One region of the Kribbella sp. NBC_00889 genome, then DNA from elsewhere that is predicted to be linked to it. Evidence: riboswitches for the same ligand, from Rfam matches in the RefSeq annotation. Region 1 holds a riboswitch; each other region holds the start of a gene.
What was found. A riboswitch is a leader RNA that binds a small molecule or an ion and turns the genes downstream of it on or off. The one in region 1 is predicted to bind thiamine pyrophosphate.
Positions count from the first base shown of each region.

Region 2: linked by a shared signal. The riboswitch ahead of thiC (phosphomethylpyrimidine synthase ThiC) and the one ahead of OG817_RS36865 (purine-cytosine permease family protein) in region 1 are both predicted to bind thiamine pyrophosphate.
Region 3: linked by a shared signal. The riboswitch ahead of thiS (sulfur carrier protein ThiS) and the one ahead of OG817_RS36865 (purine-cytosine permease family protein) in region 1 are both predicted to bind thiamine pyrophosphate.

Region 1 covers NZ_CP108783.1:7,506,808-7,517,423, reverse strand. Annotated here, with positions in the region: gene OG817_RS36885 (ATP-binding protein) at 1-1,122, shown strand, start outside; gene OG817_RS36880 (DUF3152 domain-containing protein) at 1,290-2,144, shown strand; gene OG817_RS36875 (hypothetical protein) at 2,185-3,045, shown strand; gene OG817_RS36870 (alpha/beta fold hydrolase) at 3,042-3,704, shown strand; TPP riboswitch at 3,725-3,851, shown strand; gene OG817_RS36865 (purine-cytosine permease family protein) at 3,845-5,173, shown strand; gene OG817_RS36860 (class I SAM-dependent methyltransferase) at 5,201-5,881, shown strand; gene OG817_RS36855 (methylated-DNA--[protein]-cysteine S-methyltransferase) at 6,006-6,572, opposite strand; gene OG817_RS36850 (RNA polymerase sigma factor) at 6,569-7,060, opposite strand; gene OG817_RS36845 (flavin reductase family protein) at 7,463-8,023, shown strand; gene OG817_RS36840 (ABC transporter substrate-binding protein) at 8,016-9,065, shown strand; gene OG817_RS36835 (ABC transporter permease) at 9,062-9,898, shown strand; gene OG817_RS36830 (ABC transporter ATP-binding protein) at 9,874-10,590, shown strand; gene OG817_RS36825 (LLM class flavin-dependent oxidoreductase) at 10,587-10,616, shown strand, end outside.
Region 2 covers NZ_CP108783.1:6,669,687-6,680,302, reverse strand. Annotated here, with positions in the region: gene OG817_RS32640 (glycoside hydrolase family 3 N-terminal domain-containing protein) at 1-526, shown strand, start outside; gene OG817_RS32635 (YidH family protein) at 523-867, shown strand; gene OG817_RS32630 (DUF202 domain-containing protein) at 864-1,172, shown strand; gene OG817_RS32625 (DUF47 domain-containing protein) at 1,312-1,944, shown strand; gene OG817_RS32620 (anion permease) at 1,947-2,945, shown strand; gene OG817_RS32615 (hypothetical protein) at 3,156-3,680, opposite strand; gene OG817_RS32610 (lysophospholipid acyltransferase family protein) at 3,826-4,572, opposite strand; TPP riboswitch at 4,708-4,830, shown strand; gene thiC (phosphomethylpyrimidine synthase ThiC) at 4,821-6,440, shown strand; gene OG817_RS32600 (transposase) at 6,687-7,244, shown strand; gene OG817_RS32595 (hypothetical protein) at 7,241-7,795, shown strand; gene OG817_RS32590 (hypothetical protein) at 7,799-7,921, opposite strand; gene OG817_RS32585 (RDD family protein) at 8,004-8,708, opposite strand; gene OG817_RS32580 (DUF2752 domain-containing protein) at 8,814-9,254, shown strand; gene OG817_RS32575 (DUF4190 domain-containing protein) at 9,296-9,904, opposite strand; gene OG817_RS32570 (hypothetical protein) at 10,006-10,419, shown strand; gene pstB (phosphate ABC transporter ATP-binding protein PstB) at 10,480-10,616, opposite strand, start outside.
Region 3 covers NZ_CP108783.1:6,839,796-6,850,411, reverse strand. Annotated here, with positions in the region: gene OG817_RS33525 (DUF6807 family protein) at 1-1,640, shown strand, start outside; gene OG817_RS33520 (thiazole synthase) at 1,637-2,413, opposite strand; gene thiS (sulfur carrier protein ThiS) at 2,415-2,621, opposite strand; TPP riboswitch at 2,612-2,728, opposite strand; gene OG817_RS33510 (YceI family protein) at 2,764-3,276, opposite strand; gene OG817_RS33505 (MFS transporter) at 3,288-4,502, opposite strand; gene OG817_RS33500 (DUF5937 family protein) at 4,578-5,534, shown strand; gene OG817_RS33495 (hypothetical protein) at 5,620-6,114, opposite strand; gene OG817_RS33490 (PLP-dependent aminotransferase family protein) at 6,210-7,613, opposite strand; gene OG817_RS33485 (DinB family protein) at 7,690-8,442, shown strand; gene OG817_RS33480 (AAA family ATPase) at 8,484-10,616, shown strand, end outside.

The DNA.
Region 1 (10,616 bases):
GAGGTGCGGCAGTTCGAAGTGGTACTCGAACGGGTCGCGGCAGGCAGGCCGGAGCGGAGTCTGGTGCTGAGTGGACTCCGCGGCGTCGGTAAGACCGTGTTGCTGAACACCTTGCGCAGCCAGGCGATCAAGCGCGCCTGGGGTACCGGGAAGATCGAGGCCCGGCCGGACCAGAGCATCCGGTTGCCGATCGCGCAGGCGCTGCACACCGCCATGCGCGAACTGGGCCACCGGCATCGCGACGACGAGCGGGTCGACAGCTTCAGCGCCGTACTGAAGGCGTTCGCGCTGCGCACCGCCGCCAACGACCGCAAGGGCATCCGCTGGCATCCGCCGGTCGACGTGGCCGCTGCGAAGGGCCGCGCGGACTCCGGTGACCTCGAGATGGATCTGATCGAGTTGTTCACCGACGCGGCCGACCTGGCCGGCGATCTGTCCGTCGGCGTCGGATTGTTCATCGACGAGATGCAGGACATCAGTCCCGACGACCTGTCCGCGCTGTGCGCCGCCTGCCACGAGATCTCCCAGCAGAGCGCGCCGCTGGTCGTCGTCGGCGCGGGCCTCCCGCATCTGCCCGCCGTACTGTCCGCCAGCAAGTCGTACTCCGAGCGGTTGTTCCGCTACATCCGCGTCGACCGTCTCGCCCGCGACGCGTGTGACCGCGCGCTGATGATCCCCGCGGAGAGCGAGGGCGTCCAGTACGACGACGAGGCGCTGGACGAGCTGTACGCCCAGACCGACGGCTATCCGTACTTCGTCCAGGCCTTCGCGCACGCCACCTGGGACCACGCTCCGACCTCGCCGATCACCATCAAGGACGTCGCCGTCGCGGGCCCGGAGGCCTCCGCCGAACTCACCGTCGGCTTCTTCGGCTCCCGCTATGAACGCGCCACCCCGGCCGAACGCGAGTACATGCGCGCGATGGCCGAGCTCGGCATCGGCGTCGACGACGGCTCGGTCCCCACCGCCGAGGTCGCCAGCACGCTGAACCGCAAACCGCAGTCCCTCTCCCCGGCCCGCGACGGCCTGATCAAGAAGGGCCTCGTCTTCTCCGCCGAACGCGGCACCGTCGCCTTCACCGTCCCCCACTTCGGCAAGTTCCTCCGCACCCGGACAGCCTGAGGTACGCCGCACACTGGTCGAGCCGGACGAGCAGGAGCGGGTCACCGACCTGATGACGGGCTGGTTCGTCGACCTCTGATCGGCCACGTGGCCTTCGGTTCGTTGGTGTTGCAAGTCATGAATCTGCCCTTTCGTGGAGTGGTGCTGGCTCTGTAGGGTGAATCGTCATGACCACCGGGCGGACTGGCCAGCAGGCGGACGCGCGTGTCCGCAAGCGCGGTGGCCGTCACAGCCGGAAGAAGTCGCACAAGGCGCAGTGGTTCTCGGTGACCGCGCTGGCAGTGCTCGGGACCGTGGTGGTCATGCACCCGGACGCCGCCGGCCGGCGGAGCCTCGCGGCCGAGATCGTTGCCGGCACCAGCACTCCGGTCACCTCGACTCCGGTGGCGACTCCCGCACCGGCACCGATCGCCACACCGACGCAGAAGTTCACCACCCCGTTGCGCCCGGCACCGAGTCTGACCCGGAAGCCGAAGAGCTCGAAGCCGAACGTCACCGTCTCCACCGGCCGGCTCGCGGTCGTGCCAGGGTTCGCCAAGGCCAGCGGCGTGAAGGACAAGCTGACCTACCGGGTCGAGATCGAGCAGGGCCTGTCGCTGAACGGCGCCGCGGTCGCCGCGATCATCCACCAGACGCTGACCGATCCGCGCGGCTGGCAGGCGATCCACCCGGTCAACTTCGAGCGCACCGACAAGGTCGACGCCGACCTGCGGATCATCCTGGCCACGCCGGTCCTGACCGACAAGCTGTGCCTGCCGCTCGACACCGGCGGCGAGGTGTCCTGCCGCGTCGACGACCGCGTCGTCCTGAACGCCAAGCGGTGGGTGTACGCGGTTCCGGCGTACGGCGGGAACGTCGCCCTGTACCGGAACTACCTGGTCAACCACGAGGTCGGGCACGCGCTCGGCCACGGCCACTCCACCTGCACCCAGGCGAAGACCCCCGCGCCGGTCATGATGCAGCAGACCAAGGGCCTGGGCGGCTGCCTGCCGAATGCGTGGCCCACGATCAAGGCAACCTGAGCCGTCCGTGAGAAGCTGAGTCGGAGGGGAGGGAGCAGCGATGTCGTCACAGGATTTCCCGACCTACGGCCGGGGCGATGAGCCCGAGCAGTCCGGCGAGGACCACCACTACGCCAAACCTGCCCCGTACGGCGGCGGCACGTTCGGCTCCGGACCGCAGAGCGCCCCCGAGCAAAGCCACTACGCCCCGCCCCAGCCCTACAGCTCCCCGCCAGGCCAGTACGGCGCCCCACCCGGCGGCGCTGGGCCGGGTCAGCCGCAGGGGCAGCCCGACTCCGGCGGACCGCCGTACAACCAGCCGCCGAACTACCGGCCTGGCACTCCGTACGGCCCGCCCGCGCATCCGCAGCAGCATGAGCTGCCGACGTACGGGCGGGACCAACCCGTCGCGCCCCGCGATCCCCGCGCCGCCCGGGTCGTCCTGCTCGCCGCGATCATCGCCGGCGTCTACGGCCTGCTGGTCATCTCGATCCAGCGGGTTGCCCTCCGGGAGATCTCCCAGGCTCCTGGCTCGCCGCTCAACCACCCGCTGCGCACCGACGTGATCGACACGATCGGCCAGCTCCTGCTGCTCCTGGTCGGCGCGGTCGCGCTCTGGATGTGGGGCCGGGACGTGCTCGCCCGCCGGAGGGCCGGCCGCCAGCCGGATCCGGTCGAGCTCGGCGGACTGCTGCTGGTCGCGGTGTCGATGGTCCCGATCCTGATCTGGCTGATCATGATCCTGTCGACCGGCATGGGCGCGATCGACGACTCGCTGCACCGGCTGCCCACGGCGTACGGCTGGGGTGGTCTCGGCCTGCTGATCCTCGCGGCCGGCTTCACCCTCGGCTACCGCGAACTCAAACCGGATCTCGGCAACCCGGTCGTCCAGGCCCGCCCGGACCGGCCACCCTGGGAGTGAACGTCCCCGTCGTCCTGGTCCCGGGTCTCGGCCTCGGGCCGGCGTCGTACGACCCAACCGTCGAGCACCTCACCACGCCGTACCACCTGGTCAGCCTGCCTGGGTACGGCGAACCCGCCGGTGCCAGGGAGGATCTGCGTCCACAGGCTCTCGGGACGGCGCTGGCGGACAAGATCCGGGAGCGGTCGGTCCTGGTCGGGCACTCGGCCAGCTGCCAGATCGTGGTCGAGACCGCGATCGCCTTCCCCGAACTGGTGCACGCCCTGGTCCTGGTCGCACCGACCGGGGACATCCGGGCGTCGAGCTGGGTGGACCTGGCCGCTCGCTGGCTGGGTTCCGCCGTACCGGATTCGCCGCGGCTGATCCGAGTCGTCACCCCGCAGTACGCCCGTACGACGCTGTCCTCGATCGCGCGCGCCGGCGACGCGGCCAGGCGCCACGATCTGGCCGCGGTCATCGGCAGGGTGCGGGCGCCGGTGATGATCGTGCGCGGCCGGCACGATCTGGTGTCCACGGCCGAGTGGGTCGCACGGCTGGCCGAGCTGTGCCACGGTGAGGCGCGGACGCTGCCGACCGGCGCGCACATGCCGGTGGTGACCAACGGTCCGGAGCTGGCCGCTCTCATCCAGCGGGCGGCCGCCGCGCCGGATCCTGCCTGACGCGTTATCGTTGACGCGGTAGCAATCCTTGCGGGAGCTCGCACCGAACGCGCGGGCTGAGAGGGCGACGAGCTGAGGACAGCCGGGTCGCCGACCGCCTGAACCTGACCGGGTAATGCCGGCGTAGGGAGCGGGTCACCATGACCAGTACTGCTGTTCGTCCTGCCGATCAGACCGAGGCGCCACTCGTCCTCACCACGGACTCTCCGCGCACGCTCGGGTTCCTGGACCAGTTCACCCTCTGGGGAAACTTCGGCATCTCGCTGTTCGGCCCGGTCACCGGTGCGCTGGTGGCGGCGTACACGGGCTCACTCGCACAGGGTCTGCTCGCGGTCGTCGTCGGCTGCGGGATCGGCGCGCTCGTGCTCGGCGGCGCAGCGGTGTTCGGCTCGCAGACCGGCGCACCGGCGATGGCGAGTCTGCGCGGTCTGTTCGGCCGCCGCGGTTCGATCGCGCCGACCGTGCTGAACATCGCCCAGAACGTCGGCTGGGCCACGATGGAGATCATCGTCATCGCGCAGGCCGCGGTCGCCGTCACTAGCGAGCGGTGGCGCTGGCTGTTCGTCCTGGTGGCGGGAGTGATCGCCACGGCGATGGCCGTACGACCACTGGGCAGCGTGAAGGTGCTGCGGAAGTTCATGGTCTGGCTGGTGCTGATCGCGTCGGTCTACCTGTTCGTGCAGGTGCTCAGCAAGCCGGTGCATGATCTGCCGCAGGACAGCGTGTTCGGCTTCTGGCCGGCCGTCGACCTGGCCGCCGCCGGTGTGGTGTCGTTCGCGCCGCTGGCCGCCGACTACACCCGGCACTCGCGCACGAACAAGGCAGCCTTCGGTGGCTCCGCACTCGGCTACGGCCTGGCCGCGATCGCGTACTACGCCTTGGGCGTCTTCGCGGTCGCCACTCTGCAGACCAACAGCGAGGACGTGATCACCGCGCTGGTCACGCTGCCCGCCGGTGCGATCGCGTTGCTCGTGCTGCTGGTGGACGAGGTGGACGAGGCCTACGCGAACGTCTACTCGACCACGATGGCCACGCACAACCTGATCGGTCACGTCGACCGCCGGTGGATCTCGGTCGGCATCGGCGTGGTAGCAACGGCTATCGCACTGTTGGTTGACCTAGGCAACTACACGGAGTTCCTCTACCTGATCGGCTCGGTCTTCATCCCCTTGTTCGCGGTCGCGATCGCCGACTTCTTCGTGGTCAGCAAGATGAACTGGGACGTGTCCGGTACGGCGCGCTTCCGCTGGCAGCCGGCCGTCGCCTGGCTGATCGGCTTCGTCTCGTACCAACTGGTCAACCCCGGCACGGTGTCCGGCTGGTCGCTCTTCTGGACCGAGGTCCAGCAGCGGCTCTTCAACGACCAGCCCGTGCCCTCCTGGCTCGGAGCGACGTACACCTCGATCGTCGTCTCGATGCTGGCCGCGGTGGTGCTTGGCCGGATCGGGCGCCGGCCGCTGGACAACTGACCCGGAGTAACCGGGATACTTGCGGTCATGCTGAACTCCGCACTGCGTAGCCGGGCCGAGTACGCGGAACTCGGGGCCGAAGGACTGGCCGCGCGTACTACGCCCGAGCGGGACGCGGCGATCGTCAAGGCCGTCGAGGAGTTGCTCGAGAAGCGCGAGTCGGTGCTCGATCTGTGCTGTGGCTACGGCCGCGTCGCGCTGCCGCTGCGCCGGGCCGGCAAGACCGTGCGCGCACTCGACATCTCCCCGAACCTGATCGAGGCCGGCCGGGCGCAGGCGGCCGAGGAGGAACTGTCGATCGACTGGGCGATCGGCTCGATGACCGACCTGCCGTACAAGTGGGACTCGTTCGACGCGGTGATCTGTCTGTGGACCGCCTTCCACGAGCTGTTCGGCGAGGAGGAGCAACTGTCGACGATCTGCGAGATCTCCCGGGTGCTGAAGCCGGGCGGGATGGCGATCATCGAGGGGCCGGCCTGGGGGCCTGCGACGGCGGGCGAGATCGCCAACGGGATGCGCCAGGGTCCCGAGCACCGGATCGTCACCACCGAGCACTTCGGCACCAGCAGCGTGCACTTCATCCACGACGAAATCAGCTACGGCCGGCTCTGTGCGGCCGCCGGAATTGAGAACTTCAAGGTCTACAAACGGGACTGGGGCGGCCGCCGCCGGCTCATCCTGGAGATCCATCAACCGACAACTGACTGACTCGTCAGGTATTCCACCAGCCCTTGCAGGCAAGGGAAAACAAAGAAGCAGATCCCCACTCCACACTGGGGATCTGCTCCTTTCTATTCCGAGTGTAAATCCCGCTGTGGCGATTCCGGAAAACTCAGCTTTTCGATTCAAGATTCAGCAGAAAACGCTTCGCGTCGAGTCCGCCGGCGTATCCGGTCAGCGCACCGCTCGCGCCGATCACCCGGTGGCACGGCAGTACGACGCACACCGGATTCGCGCCCAGCGCCGTACCGACCGCACGGGCCGCCTTCGGCTTGTGGATCTCCCCCGCGACCCGCCCGTACGTCGTCGTGGCGCCGTAGCTGGTGTGCACCGGCAGATCGGTCAGCACAAGCCGCTGGAACGGCGTCGCCAGTGCGAGGTCCACCTCCAGCTCGAACTCGTGACGGCGTCCGTCCAGATACTCGTCGAGCTGCCGTCGTACGTCGTCCAGTGCGCGGGGCTGCCGCAGGACGCGCGGGGACACCGAGCGGGCCAGGCGGTTGGTCATGGTCTCCTCGTCGCCGAAGGAGCTGGCCACCACGCGGCCGTTCGCGATCGCGAGCAGCATGGTGCCGATCGGGGTGTCGTGCAGGGTGTAGGCGACGTCAGCGTCCGGGAGGACAGGTGGTTTCAGGTCTGGGATGGCGAACCGGGTCAGCCGGCTCTCGAGGTCGTTCATGCGTTCACTCCGAGTTTGCTGCGCAAGGCCGCGAGCGCGTCGCTGACGAGCCGGCGCGATGCGGCGGGCGTGGTGTCGAGGGCGGCGGCCACGCCGTGGTGGTCCAGGTCGCCGACATATTTGAGCGTGATGGCGAAGCGCTGGCGTTCGGGCAGTTCGTTGACCGCCTGCCAGAGGTCGGGATCCGGCCAGTCGGCGGCATCCGGGCCTTCGACCGCGACCGGCGGCGCTTCGTCCAGAGGCCTTTGTGGTTTGCGCGCCCGGTGCACGTCGGTTGCGCAGCGGGCGGTGATGGTCAGGAGCCAGCTGCGCAGGTTCTTCGCCGACGTCAGGCTGGGGTAGGCGGCGAACGCCTTCTCCCACGCGCGCTGGGCCACGTCGTCGCCGTCCACCGGTCCTGCCAGGGCTCGCGCCAGCCGTGCCACGTCTCGCCAGTGCTCGTCGACAAGCGCCTGGAACGGTGGCAGCAAGACCTTCTCCGGAGCCATCACGACAGTAGAACGCATCCCGACCCACGAATGTGAGGGAGCCCTGTCCGCGCGGGCCGTCGAGTCGTGGATTGCGGTCCGGGATCGGGCGATTTGCCGACCCGGATCCACGACTCGGTGCGTGCTCTTCCGTTTGGGGTGGTCCGGATTCCGAGATTGTCGAGTAGTCCAGTAGACATTGGTGAGAAGATGGCTGACATGACGACGACCTTGCTGACCCGCCGTCGCGTCATCGATCTGCTCCGGACGGCGAGCGCCACCTGTCGGTGACCCCCGCCCCCGTTGTCCCGGCGGTGTTCCCGCCGTACGAGGCCTGCTGATCCGCCTCCCACACTCCGCCCGGCCGGGCCGCTTCGTGCTGCCCGCCACCGGTCGCCGCTGTCCCGCCTCCGAGGGAGAGACATGTCTGTTCCTGCCTTGAACCGTCCTGCCCTGTCCGTGGTTCCCGACCGCACCGAGGAGCGGATCGTCGACGCCGACGTCTACCGCTCCGTCTTCCGCCGCCACGCCGCCGGTGTCGTGGTGATCACCGCGGACGCCGGCCACGGTCCGGCCGGGTTCACCGCCACCTCACTGGTGTCGGTCAGCCTGCTGCCGCCGCTGGTCTCGTTCGCGATCGCGACCACCGCGTCCAGCTGGCCGACCGTGAGCACCGCCGGCAGCGTGGTGATCAACTTCCTGTCCGCCGAACAGCACGCCATCGCCGGCCGATTCGCCACCAGCGGCATCGACCGCTTCGGCGAGCCGACCCGCTGGTCGCGGCTGCACACCGGCGAGCCGGTCCTCGACGAGGCGCCGAGCTACCTGCGCGCCCAGGTCGAGCACCGCTTCGCCGTCGGCGACCACTGCTTGGTCGTCGCCCGTCTCGCGACCCACACCGAACGACGTGAGCACGAGCCGCTGCTCTACCACGACGGCCGCTACGTCACCGCCACTCCGAACCCGAAGGCCCACCATGCCTAGAACCCACAAGTACGCCGTACTGGCCGCAGCCCTAGTCACCTTGCTGGCCGGCTGCGGTGGTGCCGCGAAGGCCGGTGGCGCGGCGCTCTCGCTGGACGCCGCGCTGCCGACGACCGTCCCGGACGGCGCCAAGATCGTCGTCGGCGATCCGGCCACGGAGGTGGCCCTGAAGTTGTCCGGTCAGTTCGACAAGGTGTCGAAGTACGTCCAGTTCGCCAATCTGAGCGGCGGTCCACAGACCACCGAGGCGTTCCGGGCGCACGCGCTCGACCTCGGCTCGGTCGCAGAGATCCCGCCGATCCACGCGACCTGGACCGGGCTGCACGTGAAGATCGTCGCGTCGAAGTTCCGGCAGGACCCGCTCGATCACCCGATCTACCAGTTGGGCATCGCACCTGGCGTGACCGTGACGACGCTCGCCGACCTGCGCGGGAAGAAGGTTGCCTACAGCCCCGGTCAGGCGCAGGGCGCGCTGGTGCTCAAGGTGCTGAAGAAGGCCGGGCTGTCCAAGGAGGACGTGAAGCTGGTCGAGCTGCCCAGCACGGGTGACGTGTACTCCAACGCCCTGTCCGCGAAGCAGGTCGACGTCGCTCCGATCGGCGGCGTACAGATCAAGCGGTACCTGGCCAAGTACGGCAAGGACGGTGCGAGCACGATCCCGCACGGACTGCGCGACGACGCCGGGCATCTGTACGTGGTGACCGAGTCGCTGGAGGACCCGGGCAAGGCGGCCGCGATCCGTGCGTACGTCGCCGCCTGGGGCGTCGCCCAGCAGTGGATCGACACGCATCCGAAGGAATGGATCCAGGGGTACTACGTGAAGGACCAGGGCCTGACCGAGTCCGATGGCCAGTGGCTGGTCGACAACGCCGGCCACCCTGACATCAGCGCTGACTGGAGCGATGCGATCGAACGGCAGCAGGAGACGATCGACCTGCTCGCCAAGGAGACCGGCAACCCGGTGATCCAGGCCAAGGACCTGTACGACCTGCGCTTCCAGACCGTGGCGGCGGACGCGATCAAGGCAGGGGTGGCCAAATGAGCGCCACGACGCTGCCCGGTCTGCGGACCGCCGAGCAGGCCACTCCCGTCGTTCGGCGCCGTCGGCTCGGACCGGGTAAGCCGATCAGGTTCGGCGGCGCTCTCGGACCGCTGCTGCTCCTCGTGCTGTGGAGCATCGGGTCGGCCACCGGCTGGCTCGACCAGCGAGTGCTGTCGGCGCCGTGGACCGTGGTCACCACGGCCGGCCACCTGATCGCCGACGGTCGACTGCAATCGAACCTCTGGACCTCTGCTCAGCGAGCCTTCATCGGCCTCGGCCTCGGGATCGTGCTCGGCGTGGCCCTCGCACTGCTGTCCGGGCTGTCGCGCGTCGGCGAGGCGCTTCTCGACGGGCCGATCCAGATCAAGCGGGCGATCCCGTCACTGGCCCTGCTGCCGCTGCTGATCCTCTGGCTCGGCATCGGTGAGTCGATGAAGATCGTCACCATCCTGCTCGGGGTGTTCGTACCGATCTACATCCACACCCACAACGGCCTGCGCACGATCGACAGCCGGTACGTCGAACTCGCGCAGACCGTCGGGTTGTCGCAGTGGGACTTCATCCGCCGCGTCGTCCTGCCGGGTGCGCTGCCCGGATTCCTGCTCGGCCTGCGGTTCGCCGTGACCGGCGCCTGGCTTTCGCTGGTCGTGGTCGAGCAGATCAACTCCACCAGCGGCATCGGCTACATGATGGAACTGGCCCGGACGTACGGACAGACCGACATCATCATCGTCGGCCTGGTCCTGTACGGCGTCCTCGGCCTGCTGTCCGACGGCGCCGTCCGCCTGATCCAGAGGAGGGCCCTCTCATGGCGCCGCACACTGGCCTCCTGACCGCGGCGGTCCAGGTCCGAGGTCTGGTCCGCCGCTACGACGAACGCGCCGTCCTCGACGGGGTGGATCTGGAGATCGCGCCGGGTGAGTTCGTCGCCCTGCTGGGAAAGAGCGGATCCGGGAAGAGCACGTTGCTGCGGGCCTTGGCCGGGCTGGACTCCGATGTCGCCGGCGTCGGGGATCTCGTCGTACCGGCTCAGGTGTCGGTGGTCTTCCAGGACTCCCGGCTGTTGCCGTGGGCAAGAGTCTTGGACAACGTCGTACTCGGGCTCAACAGCGCCGGTGAACGCGGCCGGCAGAGTCTCGAGGAGGTCGGGCTGGCCGGGCGCGAGAATGCCTGGCCGAACGAGTTGTCCGGTGGTGAGCAGCAGCGGGTCGCGTTGGCGCGGTCGCTCGTGCGCGAGCCGGAGCTGCTGCTGGCGGACGAGCCGTTCGGAGCGCTGGATGCGCTGACTCGGCTGAAGATGCACGCATTGCTGCGCAAGCTGTGCGCGGCACACCAGCCGGCCGTCCTGCTGGTGACGCACGACGTCGACGAGGCGATCGTGCTGGCCGACCGGGTGATCGTGCTCGACCAAGGGCGGTTGATCGCCCAGGAACAGATCGAACTGGCCGCGCCGCGCAGCCCGGCCGATCCAGGATTCGCCGCGGTCCGCGCGCGGCTTCTCGACGCTTTGGGGGTTTCGTGGTGAGCAGGCAGTTGCATTTGAACGCGTTC
Region 2 (10,616 bases), 840 kb from region 1:
TCGCGGCATGGGGTCGGCCGGAGTGATGACGTCGGTCAAACACTTCCCGGGACTCGGCCGGGTGCGCGGCAACACGGACTTCTCGTCCGGAGTGGTCGACAACGTGACCGTCCGCGGGGACGCCGACCTCAAGCCGTTCGCGGACGGCGTCGGGGCGGGGAGCGACATGGTGATGATCGCCACCGTCACCTACGCCAAGATCGATCCGGAGAACCGTGCCGTGTTCTCGAGGACCGTGATCCAGGGGATGGTGCGCGGGGACCTCGGGTTCGGCGGAGTGGTGATCACCGATGACGTCGGAGCGGCCGCCGAGGTCAAGTCGGTGCCGGTGGGGCAGCGCGCCACGCGGTTCGTGGCGGCCGGCGGGGACATCGTGATCAACGCCACGGCGTCGCAGACCGCCACCATGGTGAACGCGCTGGTCACCAAGGCCGAGCAGGACAAGGCCTTCGCCGCGCAGCTGAGCAGTAGCGTGAGGCGTGTGCTGACACTGAAGCAGAAGTACGGCCTGGTGAGCTGCGGATGACGGAGGAGTACGAAGACCGCGAACCGGACTACCGCTTCACCCTGGCGAACGAACGCACCTATCTGGCCTACCTGCGGACCTCATTGGCCTGCTACGCCGGCGGTCTGTCCGCGGTGCAGTTCCTTGACCTCGGTCCGGATCGCTGGCCCGCCCGCATCATCGGTGTCGTTCTGGTCACTGTCGGTATCATCACCACGGCCGGCGCCTTCCGCCGCTGGCAGCAGAACCTGGCCGCGATCCGCCGCGGTGGGCCGCTCCCGTTGACCCGCCTGCCGCTGATGCTGGGGGCAACGATCGCCGTGGTCGGCCTGATCGCCCTGATCTTCTCGTTGTGGCGATGAGCACACCCGACCCCGGGCTGCAGCCCGAGCGCACCCTCCTCGCCTGGCGCCGGACCGCCCTCGGCCTGATCGCGAACGGCGTCCTGTTGCTTGCTTCCGGCCACGGTACGTCGGACGTCCGCACCGGCCTGGGCATCGTCGTACTGGTGCTGTCCCTGTCCTGCTGGGCAGCGGTGAGCGCCGTCTACCGGCGGACCGGAGGTGCCGCGGTCCATGCCCTCGGCCACGATCGGGTGGTCCGGATCGCGGCCGGACTGGTGCTCGTGGTGGGTCTCTTCGACCTGTACGCCGTGATCACTCGTTGAAACGATTCGGTTACTCTCCGGTCAGATCCCCTTGGGGCAGTTCATTCCGACGCGCTACCTTGACCGGGCGGATGCCGCGTCAACCGCAGGTTCCCCCTAGCATGTTCACGGTTTGTCCCTCGTTCATCCGGAGCTTGAAGTGCCGTTACGTCTGCGTCCGAACGACCCGACGTTCTACGACCTTTTCACCGAGTCCGCCAACCACCTCGTGGACGGATCCCGGATCCTGGCCGAATTGCTCGGCAGCACCGCCGGAACCGGGCTGTCGTCGAGCCACCAGATCGCCGCCCAGATGAAGGACGCCGAGCACGCGGCCGACGAGACCACGCACTCGATCATCCGCCGGGTGAACTCGACCTTCGTCACCCCGTTCGACCGCGAGGACATCTACCGGCTGGCCTCCGATCTCGACGACGTGATGGATTTCATGGAGGAGGCCGTCGACTCGGTCCACCTGTTCAACCTGGACAAGTTGCCGGAGGAGGTCGCCGAGCAGATCGAGGTACTCCAGCGGATGGCGCAGCTGACCGCCGAGACGATGCCCCGGCTGCGGACGATGAAGGACCTGGCCGAGTACTGGATCGAGATCAACCGGCTGGAGAACACCGGTGACGCGGTGCACCGCCGGATCATCGCCAAACTGTTCAGCGGCGAGTACGACGCGCTGACCGTGATGAAGTTCAAGACCGTGGTGGACCTGCTGGAGGCCGGTATCGACGCCTTCGAACACGTCGCCAACACCGTCGAGCAGATCGCCGTCAAGGAGAGCTGAGCGTGGAGCTCGCGCTCGTCATCATCCTCGTCGTCATCGCGCTGGCCTTCGACTACACCAACGGCTTCCACGACGCCTCCAACGCGATCGCGACCTCGGTCTCCACCCGCGCGCTCACCCCGCGGGTGGCGCTGGCGATGGCCGCGGCGTGCAACTTCCTCGGTGCGCTGGCCGGCACCGAGGTGGCCGAGACGATCGGCAAGGGCATCATCAGCACGCCGAGCGGCACACACGGCCTGGTGGTCGTCATCGCCGCGCTGATCGGCGCCATCATCTGGAACCTGATCACCTGGTACTTCGGCCTGCCGAGTTCCTCGTCGCACGCGCTGATCGGCGGACTGATCGGCGCCGGGGTCGCCTCGTCGAGCATCGTGCTGTGGACGGGCATCCTCGACAAGGTCGTCATCCCGATGGTGCTGTCGCCGGGGATCGGCTTCTTCGGCGCGTTCGCGCTGATGACGGCGATCCTCTGGATATTCCGGCACAGCAATCCCGGCAAGGTCACCCGGGGCTTCCGGATGTCGCAGTCGCTGTCGGCAGCGGCGGTGGCGCTCGGACACGGCCTGCAGGACGCGCAGAAGACGATGGGCGTCATCTTCCTGGCCCTGCTCACCACCGGTCACGTCAACGAGAACGACGGCATCCCGCTGTGGGTCAAGATCTCCGCCGCGACGGCGATCTCGCTCGGCACCTACTCCGGTGGCTGGCGGATCATGCGCACTCTGGGCCGCCGGATCATCCACCTGGATCCGGCCCGCGGCTTCGCCGCCGAGTCGGTCGCCGCGACCGTGCTGTACGTGATGGCGATCGGCCTGCACGCGCCGGTCTCCACCACGCACACGATCACGTCGGCGGTGATCGGCGCCGGTGCGACCAAGCGGCTGTCAGCGGTCCGTTGGGGAGTCGCGCAGAACATCGTCACAGCGTGGGTGCTGACCATTCCCGCGGCCGGCATCATCGCGGCGCTCTGTTACGGGTTGGCCCATCTGATCTTGGAGTAAGTTCTCCGGCTGTCCGGCTGTCCGGCTGTCCGGCTGTCCGGCCGGGTGGCCGACTCCGGCCACCACGGCCGCGGCGGGCTGAGAGGAGTACGGCGATGCACATCGACTGGAGTGCTCTCGGTGAGGGGCCCTGGTCAGCCTGATCTTCGGGGTCGGGGTGGCGGCCGCGTTCTACGGGCTGTACCTGGTCATCCCGCAGTTCCACTGACGTCAGCGGTTCCAGCGCCGTACCGACTTCGCCACGTCCTTCGAGCGGATCGAGCCGAGGTTGTACTCCCACGCGGCGGCCAGCCGGTCGCCGAGCAGCGCTGCGTCCAGGTAGGTCTGCGGGCGGACCGCGACGGCCCAGGTCGCCGCGGCCGCGTGACCCTGCTGGTAGAGCAGGTGGTTCACGGTCGCCTCGATCCGGCTCTGGTCGTCGCCGGTGAGCCCGTCGGTCGACCACTCCTGCAGGATCGACGTGTCGTCGGCCGTCATCCGGGCCAGGTAGGTGAGCGGACCACGCCAGTACCCGCGGCTGCCGATGCTGTCCAGGCTCTCCAGCGGGAACCAGCCGTTCTGGCAGCGCCTGCCGTTCACCGCGGACTCGACCTCGCGGGCGCGGTCCGCCGGCAGGTCCTGGATGGCCCAGTCGACGAAGTAGACGCCGGCGTCCGGGATGTGCTCTGCGACATGCGGCGCCACCGCGAGCATCCCCGGTTCGAAGAGATGCAGCTCTTCCGGTGAATCGAACACAACCCTTCCCCGCCTACCCGAGTACCGCCGCCGACCGGCCGGCGTCACAGGGACCCCCCAGGTTTCCTGCACTGTCAACAAGAGCCTTTCGTACCCTCGGGGTCACCCGGGGGTCAAGGTCTTGTCCGCGTTACTGACGGTGTGCTTACTTGCGGCGGGCCGCCCGCCGGGCGAGTTCCTCCTGGTCCAGGCGTTCCGCTTCCGCGGGCGAGGGCGCACCACCGCCGTACGACGCGGGCAGCCACCATGCGCCGGCCGGCTGCTCCGGGTAGTCGCGGATGGTCCGGTCCAGCATCCCGGCCATCGTCGTCCGCAGGTGCGCGGTCGCCTCGGCCGCGTCGTCGTCGGTGCCGACCGTGATCGGCTCGCCGACGGTGATCGCGATCGCGCGATGCCGGGAGAAGTCGCGCGGATGGTCCTTCGTCAGCATCCGCTGCGTCCCCCACAGGATCAGCGGGACGACCGGTACGCCGGCCTCCGCGGCCATCCGGACCGCGCCGGACTTGAACTCCTTCAGCTCGAAGGACCGGCTGATCGTTGCCTCGGGGAACACCCCGACGATCTCGCCGTCGTTCAGGTAGCGGATCGCCTCCCGGTACGACGCGGTACCTGCCGACCGGTCCACCGCGATGTGGTGCATGCCGCGCATCAACGGACCGGAGTACCGGTTGCGGAACAGCACGTCCTTGGCCATGAAGCGGACCAGCCGCTTGCTCGGCACCGCGCCGAACCCGCCCAGGATGAAGTCGACATAGCTGATGTGATTCAGCGCGATCACCGCGCCGCCGGTCCGCGGCACGTTCTCTGTCCCGGTCAGCCGGATCTTCAGATCGAGCACCTTGAACGCGGTCTTCGCGAAGCCGATCACGGGCGGGTACACGAGGTCTCGCATCCCCCGACGCTACCGGCCCGGTCAAGACGACACAGGTGAGTGCCTCGTCGAGGAGCGTAGGCACCTCTAGCGGCGCCCCAGACGCCCGCTAGAGGCACCCACGTTCCTCGACGAGGCACTAGAGTGACGGTGACAATTGGAGATCGCGGGAGCTCGCACCGTAGCGGGCTGAGAGGGCGGCTGGACACATGTCCGGCGCCGCCGACCGCCGAACCTGTCCGGGTAATTCCGGCGTAGGGAGCAGCACAGTGACTGTCAGCACGATTCGGCCCACTGTCACCACCGGCCCGATCTCGGGCTCGGAGAAGATCTATCGCGGCGAGCTGGAGGTCCCGGCCCGTCGCGTCCACCTCACGAACGGCGAACACTTCGACCTGTACGACACCTCCGGTCCGTACACGGACGCGTCGGCGCGGATCGACGTACAAGCCGGTCTGCCCGCGCTGCGGCGGGACTGGATCGCCGGGCGCGCGCCACTGACCCAGCTGGCGCACGCGCGAGCCGGCACCGTCACCGAGGAGATGAGCTACGTCGCCCTGCGGGAGGGCATGGACCCGGAGTTCGTCCGGTCCGAGGTCGCGCGCGGCCGGGCCGTGATCCCGGCGAACCGGCGGCACCCGGAGAGCGAGCCGATGATCATCGGGAAGAAGTTCCTGGTGAAGGTGAACGCGAACATCGGCAACTCGGCGGTGACCAGCTCGGTCGAGGAGGAAGTGGAGAAGCTGGTCTGGGCCACCCGGGCGGGTGCGGACACGGTGATGGACCTGTCCACCGGCAAGAGCATCCACGAGACGCGGGAGTGGATCCTGCGCAACTCGCCGGTGCCGATCGGGACCGTGCCGCTGTACCAGGCGCTGGAGAAGGTGAAGGGCGATCCGGCCGAGCTGTCGTGGGAGGTGTACCGCGACACGGTGATCGAGCAGTGCGAGCAGGGCGTCGACTACATGACCGTGCACGCCGGCGTCCTGCTGCGGTACGTCCCGCTGACCGCGCGCCGGATCACCGGGATCGTGTCGCGAGGTGGGTCGATCATGGCAGCCTGGTGCCTCGCGCATCACCAGGAGTCCTTCCTGTACACGCATTTCGCCGAGCTGTGCGAGATCCTGCGCGAGTACGACGTGACGTTCTCACTCGGCGACGGCCTGCGACCGGGATGTATCGCGGATGCCAACGACGCGGCCCAGTTCGCCGAGCTGCGGACCCTGGGCGAGCTCACCAAGATCGCCTGGGAGCACGACGTCCAGGTGATGATCGAGGGTCCGGGGCACGTGCCGATGGACAAGATCGCCGAGAACGTCCGGCTCGAGGAGGAACTGTGCGGCGAGGCGCCGTTCTACACATTGGGGCCGTTGGCAACTGATGTCGCACCGGCGTACGACCACATCACCAGCGCGATCGGTGCGGCCCAGATCGGCTGGCTGGGTACGGCGATGCTCTGCTACGTCACGCCGAAGGAACACCTCGGCCTGCCGGATCGCGACGACGTGAAGACCGGTGTGATCACGTACAAGATCGCTGCCCACGCGGCGGATCTGGCCAAGGGGCACCCGGGTGCGCAGGCCTGGGACGACACGTTGTCGAAGGCAAGGTTCGAGTTCCGCTGGGAGGACCAGTTCAACCTCTCGCTGGATCCTGACACCGCGCGGTCCTTCCACGACGAGACCCTGCCGGCCGAGCCTGCCAAGACCGCGCACTTCTGCTCGATGTGCGGCCCGAAGTTCTGCTCGATGCGGATCACCGCCGACATCCGCGCGTACGCCGAGGAACACGGCCTGACCTCCACCGAGGCGATCGAGGCCGGCTTCGCCGAAATGTCGGAGACCTTCAAAGCCCACGACAAGAAGCTGTACCTGCCGCTGGCGGAGTGAGGATCCTGGTTCCTGCAGACGCTCGGTGAGATCCGGGGGGCGAGTCGAGATGCCTCGCCCCCCGGATCCAGCGGAGAATTAGGGGATCGTCGGTTCCGCGGGGCGATCACGAGGAGTGATCGGATGAACCGATTCAGGTTTTTTCCTTCACTCTACGTGAATAAGACTGTAGCCTTAACGGCGTCGGGAAGGAGGTGCAGCACAGTGGTCTTCGTTCTCACGGTAGATCAGCGGGGCAGCCGAAGCATGACCGATCTCGTACCCGAGCTACTGAACATCCTGAACCGCCGGCCGCGGCGGACCGGTTTGCTCCGCAAGTTCGAGCGGACGGCCGGCGACGAAGTGCAGGGCGTGCTGTCCGAGGCGCGCGCCACGATCGACGTGATCGTCGAGCTGCTGCGCGCCGACACCTGGTACGTCGGGCTCGGAGCCGGTGAGGTCACGCAGCCGCTGCCGCGCAGTACGCGGGCCGGGAGCGGGGACGCGTTCGTGTTCGCGCGGGAGGCGGTGAATCGGGCCAAGTCGAGCCCGCACCACGTCAACGTGGTCGGCTCCGACGCGCGCTGCGCCGAGCAGGTCGAGACGGTGTTGTGGCTGATGGCTTCGGTGCTGCGGCGGCGGAGCGACCGCGGGTGGGCTGTCGCCGACCTGCTGGCCGAAGGGCTCACCCGGCGCGAGATCGGCGTGAAGCTCGGCATCAGTCAGTCCGCGGTGACCCAGCGGGCCCAGGCAGCCGGAGTCGCCGAGGAACAACGTGGACGAGTGCTGGCGGCCGAGCTCCTCGACGCTGGGGCCACCGCGTGACGGCACTCATTCTGTCGTTCACCGCCGCCGGCCTGATCCTCGCCGTTCTGGCATGGGTCCCCAAGGCCGGGTCGACGCTGGAGATCGTGCTCAGCGGCGTGATGCTGGCCTGCCTGATCACCGTCGGCGTCCTGCTGCTGGCCGGCGACGGTGTCGAGGGCTGGCGCGAGCGCTGGTGGAACGTGCTGCTCCTGCTGGCCGGCGGGCTGGCAGTGACCGGTGGCGGCCCACTGACGACATCTGTGCTGGCTCTCGTCGACCGGGGCAACACGCGAGCGCAGTCGACGCAGAAGGCCGGTGAGGTGCTGCGCGGCGGCGCTCTGATCGGTTCGCTCGAGCGCCTGGCCATCTACGCGGCGCTGGTGGCCGGCTGGCCCGAGGGACTGGCGATCGTGCTGGCCATCAAGGGCCTGGCTCGCTATCCGGAGCTGCGCAGTCCCGATCAGCCGGCTTCGGTCACGCCCCAGGCGGTCGCCGAGCGGTTCATCATCGGCAGCTTCACCAGTGTGCTGTGGGCAGTGACCTGCGCCGGCTTCCTGCTGTCGCGCTGACCCTCAGTCCTTGAGGACGTACGTCGACACGACTTTGTCGTGCCAGGTCTGCTTCTGGTCGCGGAGTCGACCAGCCGCAGGTGGAGCGCCGTCCTGCCCGTACGGCGGGGGCATCGGTGTACTCACCGCGGCATCGTATTGCCCGGCGCCGGGAACGCCGAACGCCGCGGCCTGAACAGGCCACGGCGTCCGGATGAATGCTGAAACGTCAGAGCTTGATGACGTAGGTGTTGTTGATCTTGTCCGCGAACGTCTGCCGCTTCTCGTCCCACAGCGGCCACAGGTAGCCGATGTAGCAGGCCATGCCGTCCAGGATGTGGGTGATCTGGCGCAGGAACGCCTTGCCCGGCCCGACCGGCTGGCCGCTGATCCCGTCGATCAGCTTGAGGCCCAGCGCCGACTTGCCGAGGGTCTGTCCGGTGGTGCCCTGGCGGAACACGATGTTCCAGATCCCGACGCCGATGCCGACCAGGTAGAACAGCAGCGCCAGGATGGCCATCGCCGAGCTGTTGCCGCTCGCAAGCGCCGCCCCGATGCCGTACGGCACCCCGATGATCAGGACGTCGACCAGCCAGCCGCCGACCCGGTTCGGCCAGGCCGCCAGGTTGCCAGGTACGCCGTACGCGCCCGGCTGACCGTACTGCTGTGGGTAGCCTGGCTGACCGCCGTACTGCGGGTACCCCGGCTGCTGCCCGTACTGCTGGGGCTGCTGCTGCCCATACTGGCCAGGCTGCTGACCGTACTGGCCGGGCTGTTGCCCGTAGCCCGGCTGCTGGCCGCCATAGCTGGGCTGTTGCTGCCCGTACTGGCCCGGCTGCTGCCCGGGCTGCTCGTACTGGCCTGGCTGGCCGTACTGACCCGGCTGCTGGGGGTCCTGCGGGCCGTAACCCGGCGGTGGCGTCGGATTGCTCACGACGATCCCTTCTAGTGAATACAGATGAGGAGTGAGTTGCAGGCTAACGGTCCGACGGCTCAGCTCCGGCTACGGATCCCACGAGATGAGAGTTACCGTTGTCCGGTGAGTCTTTCGCTGAGCGTCGTACTCCGGCCGACCGGTCCGGTCCGCCCGCTGGACCGCCGAGTGCTCGGTGCGGCGGCCGTCGGAGTGGGTGGATTCGCGCTCGCGGCCGTGTACCAGTTGTCCGGCCAGCAGATCGGCATACCCTGCATCCTGCATGCGACCACGGGGCTGAACTGCCCGTTCTGCGGCGCGACCCGGATGGCAGCCGCCTTGCTGCGTGGGGATCTGGACGCGGCCTGGCACTTCAACCCGGTGGTGCTGGTGATCGGCCCGCTCATCGGCGTTGCCATCGGCTACCAAATGCTTGCCTGGGCACTCGAATCGCTGCGGCTGATCCGCCTGCCCCGGCTGACGGTCAGCCCGCGCATACTCGGCTGGCTGACCAAGGCGCTGGCCGTGATCCTGATCGTGTACGGCGTCGCCCGCAACCTGAACTGAGACGTCGCGGGCGGACCACCGCCGCCGCCCGCGACGAGCCGTCAGCTGTACTGCGTGATGGTGTAGATCGTCGAGAGCACGATCGAGACGATGCCGCCGATCCAGGCGACCTTCGCCAGCGTGTCCGGCTTGCCCTGCTCACGGAATTTGCCCTGGGCAACCAGACCGAGGACGACCGAGGCGATACCGCAGCAGAACCAGCAGACGATGCCGATGATCGAGAGCACCTGCGGGGTGTTGTTCTGCGGCGCGGCCGGAGCGCCGTAGCCGTAGGCCCCGCCCGGGTACTGCCCGTACTGGCCCGGCTGGCCGGGCTGCCCGTACTGGCCAGGCTGCTGCTGTCCGTATTGGCCGGGCTGTTGGCCGTACTGCCCCGGCTGCTGTTGCCCGTATTGACCAGGTTGCTGGCCGTACGGCCCGGGCTGGCCGGGCGGTCCGTATTGGCCTGGCTGTTGGCCGTACTGGCCCGGCTGCTGCTGTCCGTATTGACCAGGTTGCTGGCCGTACGGCCCGGGCTGGCCGGGCTGCCCGTACTGGCCCGGCTGTTGGCCGTACTGCCCAGGCTCGTCGGTCCCGCTCTCGTCGGGGGTGTCCTGCGGCCTGTTCTGGTCGTTCTGATCATCGCCGGGGGGAGGCGTCGGAGTACTCACCGCAGTCCCTTCTGAGACGTCTAGGAATCCTCGCAGGCTATCTTTTCCACAGGTTCCCGGTCACGCCCCCGCGCCGCTCCCCGGCCCCCTACGCTGAGTGGGTGACCGAGAGCCCGATGCCATTCCCAGTGCCTGTCCCGAATCAGCAGTCCTGGCAGCGGCTGCCCGGCGGACCGGTCCTCGTGACCATCGGCGACATCTCCGTCGAGCAGTTCCGGATCGTCAGCCCCGCTGGGGTGTTGCGCACGCACGGGGCGAACTGGTGGGCGATGGACATGTCGCGGACGGAGGAGCGGATCCCGGGCTGGGCGATCGCGTTGGCGATCGTCTTCGCGTTGGCCTGTCTGCTCGGGCTGTTGTTCCTGTTGTGCAAGGAGCGTACGACGACCGGGTTCGTGCAGGTCAGCGTGCAGAGTGGCGGCCGCACGCACACCACCCACGTCCGGGTGAGCTCTGCGCACCAGGCCGCCGATGTGCTTGCTCGCGTGAACTACGCGCGGACCGTCTGCCTGTGAAACGGCGAACGGCCGTCGCGGGGAAACCTTCGCGGCGGCCGTGCCATCGGGTCGAACGGATCAGCCGAAGCGGCCGGTGATGTAGTCCTCGGTGGCCTTCTCGGTCGGGTTGGAGAAGATCTGCTTGGTCGCGCCCATCTCGATCAGCCGGCCGGGCTTGCCGGTCGCGGCCAGGTTGAAGAACGCGGTCTGGTCCG
Region 3 (10,616 bases), 670 kb from region 1:
TCCAGCAGGTCCTGCGTGGCATCACGAACGCCTCGGCCGCGGCCGGCTACCGGGTGCTGGTCGCCGAGACCGACGAGGACCCGGCCGCCGAGGCGGGGATCGCTCTTGCGGCGCGCCGACGCTGCGATGCGTTGATCATGGTGTCGCCGCGGCTCGACGAGGAGAGCCTGCTCGAACTGCTGCCGCAGGTCCAGCCGGTGATTCTGGTCAACCGGCCAGGCCCGGCCGAGGTCGCCAGCGTCGCGGTCGACTACGGCCGCGCGGTGCGGATCGTGGTGAACCACCTGGTCGGTCTCGGGCACCGTCGGCTCGCGTTCCTGGCCGGTCCGCCGGCCAGTGCGTCCAACCAGGCCCGGCTGCGGTCGCTGGACATCGTGCAGCGGGAGATCCCGGATCTCGAGCTCGTCCGGCTGGACTGCGGCTGGTCGATCGAGGACGGGTACGCCGCGGTCGAGCGGGTGCTGGAGTCCCGCGTGACGGCCGTTGTCGCGTTCAACGATCTGGTCGCCTTCGGGTTGCTTGCCCGGCTCAACGAAGTGGGCGTCGCCGTACCGGCCGATGTGTCGGTCGCCGGGATGGACGACATCGGGTTGTCGCGGTTCGCCGTACCTTCGCTGACGACGGTGCGGGTCCCGCAGCAGGAGCTGGGGGAGCTGGCCTGGCGTCGGTTGTACGCCGCGATCTCCGGTGCGGATGCCGAAGTGGACGGCGTACCGGATCTTCGGCTGGCGGTGCGGGCGAGCACGGGTCCGGTGCCGCAGGCAACGCAGCCGACCGGGGATGCTCCGGGTGAGCGGGTCGGATGGCAGCAGCAGGGGGACAGGTTCGTGCTCGGCGGCGATTCCTTGCCGCTCGCGCATTACGAGTTCGGACGGCGAATGCCGCAGGTGCATTCGCCTCGGCCCTACCTGCATCCCGTGCGGACGCTCGGCGGTCACCCGCTCACCGAGGTCAGCCCGGTCGATCACCGGCACCACTACGGTGTCTCGCTGGCCGTTGCCGGAGTCAACGGTACGTCGCATTGGGGCGGACGGACCTTCCTCCCGGACCGCGGACCGACGCTGCTCCCGAACCACGGTCAGCAACGCAGCCGTGGCGTCAGCGTCGACGGCAACACCCTGACCGACGAGGTGACCTGGTACGACGAACAGGGCCGCCCGCAACTCGCGGAGCGCCGGCTCCTCCGCGGAGCGCTGGCCGAAGGCGGTTGGCGCCTCGACTGGGAGAGCATCTTCACCGCCCGCTACGGCCCGGTGCGCATCGACAGCCCGGCCACCACGGGCCGCGCCGGCGCCGGGTACGGCGGTATCTTCTGGCGCCTTCCAACGGTCGAAATCACAACTGTCCTCAGCGATTCCGGCGAGGGGACCGACGCAGCCTACGGATCGACCAGCCGTTGGCTGGCTTTCATCCAGCAACGCGCCGACGCTTTCACCACGCTGCTTCTGTTCCAGCCGGGTGATGTCCGTCCGTGGTTCCTACGCTCCGAGGACTACGTCGGTGCCGGTCCTGCTCTGGCCTGGGATGGCGCCCTGGATCTGCAGCCAGAGCAGGCGGTCTCGTTCTCCCTGAGCGCACTGCTCCTCGACCACCCGCTGGACTTGTCCCAAGCCCGCACCCTGATGGGTCGCCTGCTTTAGCCGAAGGACGCGATGCCCGTCACCGGGGAGGACGCGAGGGCGGAGTGCCAGCGGCGGGGGACCCGGCCGGCTAGGCGGGCGGCGCGGCCGGCGGCGACCGCGTCGCGCATCGCGGCCGCCATCAGGGCAGGCTTCTCCGCGCGCGTGACTGGGGTGGCGAGCATGACTGCGTCACACCCGAGCTCCATGGCCAGCGCCGCGTCGCTCGCCGTACCGATTCCGGCGTCGACGATCACCGGGACGTTCGCGGCCTCGGCGATCAGCGCGAGGTTGTGGGGGTTGCGGATCCCGAGCGCGGAACCGATGGGCGCCGCCAACGGCATCACCGCCGCACATCCCGCTTGCTCGAGGCGGCGGGCGAGGATCGGGTCGTCGTTCGTGTACGGGAGCACGGTGAAACCGTCGGCCACCAAGGTGTCCACGGCATCCAGCAACTCGACCGGGTCGGGCATCAGCAAGTGGTCGTCGGCAACGACCTCGACCTTGATCAGGTCGGTCTGCAAGGCCTCCCTCGCCATCCGCGCGGTGAGCACGGCCTCCGCGGCGGTGTGACAACCGGCTGTGTTCGGCAGCACTTCGATACCGTGCTTCGCCAGTACGTCGAGGACCGAGCCCTCGTGGCCGGTGCCGAGCCGGCGCATCGCGACCGTGGTCAGTTGGGTGCCGGAGGCAAGCAATGCCTCCTCCATCACTTCCAGGTTGGCCGAACCGCCCGTCCCCATGATGAGACGCGAGGTGTACGTCCGGCCACCGAGCTCCAGTGCGTCGTCCATGTCAGCCGCCCTGTACCGCGCTGACGATCTCGACCCGGTCGCCCGGTTTGAGCGTGGTACCGGCCCACTCGCTGCGCGTGAGCACGGTCTGGTTGACAGCGACCGCGATCCCGGTGGTGCGGTCGGAGTACTCCTGGATCAGGTCGGCAACGGACTTCCCCGGTGCGACCGTGGTCTCTGTACCGTTCACCCAGACGGATTCCTGCATCGCTTCCTCCCTACGCCGGAATTACCCGATTCAGGTTCAGCGGTCGGCGACGCCGTACACAGTCGCCCTCTCAGCCCGCTCCGGTGCGAGCTCCCGCGGCAGTTCGACACTAACCACCAGAGGCGATCGAGACAACCCAGGCTCAGGCGATGCGGTTGGCCGTGAGCTCCAGGTGGAGGTCCAGTTTCTGGGCGACCATGAGGTTGACGGCCGCGTTCCAGCTCACCGACCAGCGCTTGCGCAGCAGCGGAAGCGACCCTGTGAACGCGACCCCGTCGTCGGTGCCCGTCAGTTCCAGCGGTACGACGACCGGCCGCGTGGCGCCACGGATCGTGAGATTCCCCGTCACCGTGAACGTCGTCACACCGGTCTGGCTCACCTTCGTGGACCTGAACCTGATCGACGGATACGTCTCCGCGTCGAGGAAGTGCTCACGCAGCGCGGCATCCCGCCGCCGGTCGCCGGTCTGGATGCTGTCCGCCTGAATCGTCAGATCCGCCGTCGACCGGCTCGGATCCTCCCCATCCAGCCGAAGCACCCCACGGAACACCTCGAACTTCCCAGGAACCCGAGGCCCAACCGTGTGCCGCGCCGTGAAACCCAACCTCGACCGCGCCGCATCCACCGCGTAGTCCCCAGTCAATTCCTTCAACATCGTCGTCGTAGTCATACACGTACGACGAGACCGCCATCCGAACTGTCAGGCCTCAGGACCAGGCGGAGAAGGGCGAGGCTCGCGAGGGCGGCGACGAAGGTCGGGACCGTCCACCAGCCGAGGGCGTGGTAGAGGCGTACGGCGGTCCAGGAGCCGAGGCTGCCGGCGGAGTAGGCGCAGACCATGTACGCCGTGTTCATGGCGCTGCGCCGGCCGGGGTCGAGTTGGTACATCCGGGTGACGTTCGCGACCATCCCCGACTGCATCGACACATCGAGGACGAGTACGCCGGCCACGAGGAGCGTGAGTCCCAGCGCACCACCGGCGTACGCACCCAGCATGAGTACGGCGGCGAGAACAGTTCCGACCAGGATCCAGGCCGTCACGGCATCCGGCGTACGGCGATCGACGATGCGACCGGTCCACGGGACGACGGCCATGGTGGCGATCGCGACCAGACTGATCCAGCCGAGTGCGCCGGCCCCGAGGCCGAAGGAATCCTGCAGGACGAGGACCAAGGTCGCCCAGGTGCCGGTGAAGCCCGCGAACGTACAGGCCTGGTAGAACGCCGATCGACGCAGACCGCTGCGCAACCTCAGTTGGTCGAAGGGCCGGCGCAGGTACTGCGGGAACTCCGCCGGCTCGACGTGCACCGGCACGGGCAGTCGAGTCCACGCGACCGTGGCGCACACCAGAGCCAGTACGGCGGCACCCAGGTAGGCGTACCGCCATGAATACTCCTCGCCCAGGAACCCGGCGATCGCACGCGACAGGATCATCCCGGGGATGCCCACGCTGAGCAGGATGCTGTTGATGCTGCCCAATCGCCGCGAACCGGTCATACCCGCGACGTACGGACCGATCACCGGCGATGCCACCGTCGCACAGCCCATCAGGAACGACGCGATCACCAGGACCGGCAACGACGGTGCCGCCGCGGCTGCGATCGCAAAGACCGCGACGCCGGCGAACAGGATGGTCAGCAGCCGCCGCTGCGCCCCGGTGTCACCCAGCGGTACGACGGTCAGGATGCCAACGGCGTACCCGGCCTGCGGCGCGGTCACGACCAGCGCCGTGTCCGACAGCGGTACGTGCAGCGACGCGGCGACGGATGGCAGCAGCGCCTGCGGGAAGTAGACAGTCCCGACGCCGACCGCCGAGCACACGGCCAGTACGCCGAGCAACGTCGTGCGCGGTCGCGCGTCGACGGCAATCTCGATCCTCATGCCCCCGACTGTCGCGGGGCGTCGCAGCGACCCGCGAACGATTTAGGATTGGGCTACATCGACAAGGGGGCAGGCGTGCTCACGTATGAGTTGACCTCGCGGGACCTTGAGGATGTCCGGTTCGCGGTCTCGCCGGCGGCCGAGACTGTGCTGTCGCTGCGGGCGTTGCAGGATCCGGGACGCTTCCCGCTTCAGCTGCCCTGGGTCCGGGCGGTTCAGCCACTGCTCGGGTCGTTGGACTTCAGCGTGTTGCGCCGGCTGGTCAACGACACGATGGGCAGTCCGGACTTCCTGACTCCGCGTCCGACGTCACCGCTCACCCAGATCGGCGACGAGCTTGACCTCATCGCCTCGGTCGACCGCGAGACCTTTGAACGCCAGCTCGTTGCGGTCAACGGTGCGGTTCCCGCCGAGCTGGCCGGGCCCGACGGCGTGACGAAGGTGGTCGACGCTCTCCGCGAGTACTGGCAGACCGCGATAGCGCCGTACTGGAATCGGATGCGCACGCTGCTGACCGCCGACATCAGCTATCGCGGGCATGTCGTCACCCAGCGAGGCACGGGCGTGATGCTGAACGAACTCGGGCCGGCGATCAGCTACGGGAACGGCCTGCTTCGGGTCGACCGCGTGAGCGATGTCAGCCGCACCGAAAGTGTCGACGGCCGTGGCCTCGTCCTCCAGCCGACCCTCTTCGGCCCGCATGCCGTGATCCCGATGGACGTCGGCGCCGAACCGATCCTCGGCTACCCGCCCCGCGGCCAGGCCACCCTCTGGTCGGTCGTCGACCCGCCGTCGCGCCGCGACCTGGCCCAACTCATCGGCACCGCCCGAGCCCGCATCCTCGAACTCCTCACCCACCCGCGCACCACCACCGACGTCGCCGCCGAACTCAAGGTCACCCCCTCCGCGGTCAGTCAGCAGCTCCAGCTCCTCCGCCGTACCGGCCTGGTCGAACCCCAACGCACCGGCAAACAAGTCCTCTACAAACCCACCCAACTAGCCGCCCTCCTCACCGGCACCGAAGCCGACTGACCCGGTCAGGTGACGGGTGGCGGGTTGTGTGCCGGCTGGCGGGTTGTTGCGCGCCAGCGGTGAAACAACCCGCCACTGGGTCCGGCTATCGCTTCGAGCGGCAGACCTCGCCCTTGATCTCGGTGACGAAGTGGTCCACCTCCCAGTGCTGGCCGAGGTAGGCGTAGCCGGTCGCGCCTTCGTAGCGGCCGGTACCGCCGGTGAACTGCTGGGTGCCGCCGGCGTGACCGGAGCCGGTGGTTGTGTTGACGTTCCCGATGCTCGTCTCGAGTGCGGTGAGCGTCGCCCCGTCCTCGAAGGTGTAGGTAAGCGTGCCGGTGACCGGCCGCTGGTCGGGTGCTGTCGCCGGCGGCTCGCCGCGGGAGCCGAGGATGAACACGGTCGTCCCGTCGAAGCCGTGCTCTCCGCGGACGAAGCCGGCCACGCACACCTGGGTCGGCGCCGGGCACCCCACGTCGACGACCTTGTCGTAGATCGTCGCTTCCACCTGCTCGCAGCGGGGGGACGCGTTGGCCAGGGATGTGCCGGCGATGACGCCGGCACAGGCGATGGCGATTGCAGCGATGCGCAGGGATCTCATCAGGCCTCCTGTGATGGATGTCCGCGGCAGCCTAGGAACGGTGCCGGTCCGGTGGCGGGGCCGATTCGAGCTGTTCTGCGCCAGTCCAATCTCGATCAGATAACGCGGCGCAGCGCGGCCAGCGCCTCCGGGATCAGGTCGGCCGGGACAGCGCCGTACCCGAAGACGAAACCGTTCGGTCCGGGACGATCGATACCCCAGCGCGAGATCGTCCCGAGGTTCACTCCCGCGGTGAGGGCGCGGGCGGCGAGCACGGTGTCACTCGGTTGTCCGGAGGTCAGCAATGCGGCCATGTGCGTCCCACCGCTGGACTCGATCGGCTCGAGGACATCGGCGAAGTCCTCGCGCAGCGTTCCGGTCAGCAGGTCGTGAAGACGTTCGTACGAGCGCCGCATCCGCCGGATGTAGCGGACCAGGTCGCCCTCCTCGATGAAGGCTGCGAGCGCCGCCTGCACGTGGCCGGCGGTGCCGTAGTCGGCGACGAACTTCGCGCGGCGGGCGGCTTCACCCAGCGTGCCCGGTACGCCGAGGAACCCGACCCGGAGTGCCGGCAACAGAGTCTTGGAGAAGGAACCGACGTACAGGACGCGACCTTCCGCGTCGGTCGCCTGCAGGGGAGTGAGCGGACGTCCGGTGAAGCGGAACTCCGAGTCGTAGTCGTCCTCGACGATCGCCGCGTCATGCTCGGCAGCCCACGCGAGCAGCGCAGTACGGCGTGACTCGGACAGCGGCATGCCGAGCGGAAACTGGTGCGACGGCGTCACGTACACCAACCGTGTCTCGGCCGGAAGCCGATCGACAACCAGCCCCTCGCTGTCGACCGGCACCCCGACGACACGCGCTCCATGCGCGAGGAATCCGCGGTACGCCGGCAGGTAGCCGGGATCTTCGATGGCCACCGTGTCGCCCGGTTCGAGCAGGACGCGCGCGGCGATGTCGAACGCCTGCTGCGCACCCGTCGTGATGACCAGTTGCTCCGGCGCGATCCGGACACCGCGACTGACGACCAGATGTCGCGCGAGCGCATCACGTAGCCGGGCCGAGCCCGCCGGGTCGGCGTAGTTCACGTCGGTCCGAGTGCGCAGCTGATCATTGATCAACGCTCGCCACCGTGCGAACGGGAACTGGGTCCGCCCAGGGATACCAGGCGCGAAGTCGAACTCGGCATCCACGGTGAGACCCGGTACGGCGAACTGCTCGGCGCTCCAGAGCGCCCGTGGCCGCAGCGGAGACGCGGGTGGCGCGGGTGTGGCGGGGACACGTTCCCCGGTGACGAACGTTCCGATCCCGGCCCGCGAGCGGATCAGGCCATGCGCGGCGAGCCGCTCGTACGCCGCAACCACCGTCGCCCGCGACACCGACAACCGCTCCGCGAGCTCCCGCGACGACGGCAACACGGTCCCCGCTGGTAAGGCGTTGGTTCGGATCCGCTCGTGCAACTGTGCATAGATCTGCTCGGCCAGCCCACCCTCCCTGCCCAGATGCAGATGCAGATCCATGTCCGCATTCTCGCCATTGCCCGGCTCAACGGCTAACCTCTCGCCACCGGCACCAGGCGCTCGACGAGGAGACCTCATGGCAACCTTCACCCAATCCGACGACCTGAGGGGCGCGAAGTTCGTCGGGGCGGATCTGCACGGTGCGCGGTTCGCGGAGTCTGACCTGTCCGGCGTGGTGATGCGCGGTGTGGACGTGGGGAAGGCGGACATCGACGCGCCGTGGCTCGCCGACGGTGAGAGCTTCTTCCGCGTCAACGGTGTCGACGTGATCGCGTACGTCGAGGCCGAGCTCGACCGTCGCTTCCCCGGCCGCGAGCTCCGGCGTGCCGAGGATCCGGACGGTCTGCGCGAGGCCTGGGATGCACTCGAGCGCACTTGGGCGGCGACAGTGGACCGCGCCGCGGCGATGCCGGCCGGCACTGTCGACGTGTCGGTGGACGGCGAGTGGTCGTTCGCCCAGACCCTTCGCCACCTGGTTCACGCCACCGACGTGTGGCTCGGTCGGGCGATCCTCGAGCTCGCACAACCGTTCCATCCCATCGGTCAGATGGACACCGCCACCAAGAACGATGGCGCGGACACGTCGGCCCTCACCACGATCGAACCGACGTACGCCGAGGTCCTCGAGGTCCGCGCGGGCCACGTCGCGATGGTGCGCGACTTCGTGGCCGCGGTGACACCGGACTCGCTGGCGGAGGCGCGCAAGAACCCGCACGCCCCCGAATACCCCGAGACCGTCCTCTCCTGCCTGCACGTAATCCTCCAAGAGGAATGGGAACACCACCGCTACGCCGTCCGCGACCTCAACACGATCGAGGCCGGCAGCTGAGGAAGCCGCTGGCTGTTCAGGTGCGGTAGTACCGTGAGCAGGTGCTGTACGGCCGCGAGCGGGAGCGGGCCGAGCTTGCAACGCTCGTGGAGCGGGCGCGGGCGGGGCGCGCAGGGGTGCTGGTTGTGCTGGGGGAGCCGGGGGTCGGCAAGTCCGCCCTGATGCAGGATCTCGTCTTGGCGCAGCGAGCGGTTCCGGATGCTGACGCGCTACGGGTGCTGCGTACCACCGGTGTGGAATCCGAGTCGCCGATGCCGTTCGCTGCGTTGCACCGATTGCTGCGCCCTGTGGTCGATTACGAGCGGCTACCGGTTCCTCAGGCACGCGCGTTGCGGTTGGCGTTCGGGCTTGAAGACGGGCCACCGGTCGAACCGTTCCTGGTCGGGATGGCGACTCTGTCAGTCCTGACCGACGCAGTCGAGGGCGGCACTCTCCTGTGCGTGATCGACGACGCGCAGTGGCTCGATTCCGCGTCGGCGGACGCGCTGTTGTTCGCGGCCCGTCAACTGGACGCTGACCCGGTCGTGATGGTGTTCGCTGCCCGCTACACCACCGGCGACCCGGATTTCAGTCCGCAGGGCCTGTCCGTGCTCGAGCTCGGTGGTCTCGAGGAGGGAGCAGCCCGTCAACTCCTGGGCCAGCGCAGCCCGGACGTTCTGCCAGACGAGGTCGCCGATCGGCTGGTTCGCGACAGTGGCGGGAACCCGCTCGCGTTGTTGGAGCTGCCAACCACTCTGAGTCCCGCCCAGTTGTACGGCGCGGCGCCGCTGCCGCAGCGAGTGACACTGACCGCGGGCCTGGAGCGCGCCTTCCTCGACCGGTGCCGCCGCCTGAGCAACGACGTACAGACTCTGCTGTTGGTGGCGGCGGCAGACGACACCGGCCGGGCTGACACCGTGCGGGCAGCGGCGAGCCGTCTGGGTGCGCAGATCGACGCGTGGGAGGACGCCGAGCGGGCCGGTCTGCTGACAGTCACCGGTGACGCCGTTGCCGTGCGGCACCCGCTGGTTCGCTCTGCGGTGTACCAGGCGGCCACCAGCTTCGCGTGCCGTCGTGCGCACCTGGCACTGTCGGATGCGCTGCGCGACGATGACCCCGACCGGGCAACCTGGCATGCTGCCGCGGCGGCCGAAGGGCCTGACGAAAGGCTGGCCGAGGCTCTGTACCAGGTCGGGAGCCGCGCTGAGCAGCGTGGCGGGTACGTCGCGGCTGCTGCCGCGTTCGAGCGAGCTGCCGCGTTGACGGTCGACGGGCAGCCGCACGCGATGCGCTTGTTCGCGGCCGCCCGCAACGCGTGGGCCTCCGGGCAGGCGGTTCGTGCCCGGGCGCTGTCTGCCTCGGCCCGGCAGCTCGCTGGCGATGGTTTGCTGCGAGCCGACATCGACCGGCTGCGAGCGCGCATCGAGGTCAACGTGGGTTCTGCGAGCGATGCGCATCGCATCTTTGTCCAGGCAGCGCGCGCCGCCGTGGACCTGGACCCGAGCAGGGCATTGGAGATGGCGGTCGCGGCCGCACTCACGCGCGCGTACGGCGGGGACAGTGGGGCAACCCTTGCCGACGGCACCGAAACCCGCTTGCTGACCGCGACCTCGGCTGACCTGCCGCGCACTCGGTGCCTGCAACTACTCCTTGGCGCCCTCAGCGCCTCGGCTGCCGGTGATTGGTCGGAGGCGGCGGCCACCCTCGAGCGGGCCGTGCAGGCTGGGCGCCAGATCGAAGACCTCGACGTACTGGGCAACCTCGGCAACACCGCCCTCAGCCTCGGCGACGACGAGGCAGCGCACTTCTTCTACGCAACCATGGTGTCCAGCGCTCGCGAAAGCGGTGCAGGCATGGCGGTGATCTACGGGCTGGAACGGCTCGCGTTCGCCCAACTCCTCGCCGGCCAATGGGCTGCGCTGCGCAGTTCGGTCGACGAAGCACTCACCTTGGCGCGCGGTGTCGGTCAACCCACGCTGACTGCCGCACCGCTGGCGTGGTTGACGCTGCTCGCTGCGTTGGCCGGAACCGACGACTACGACCACCACCTCGGACAACTCGACGCAGTGGTCGCGGCGTACTCGTTGGGGATCCTGACCGACCCCGTGCACGACCTCATGCGTTGGGCCAAGGGCACGAGGGCCACTGCCGAGGGAGACTCTGCCGCGGCACTGCACCACTTGGGCGCGATGCGT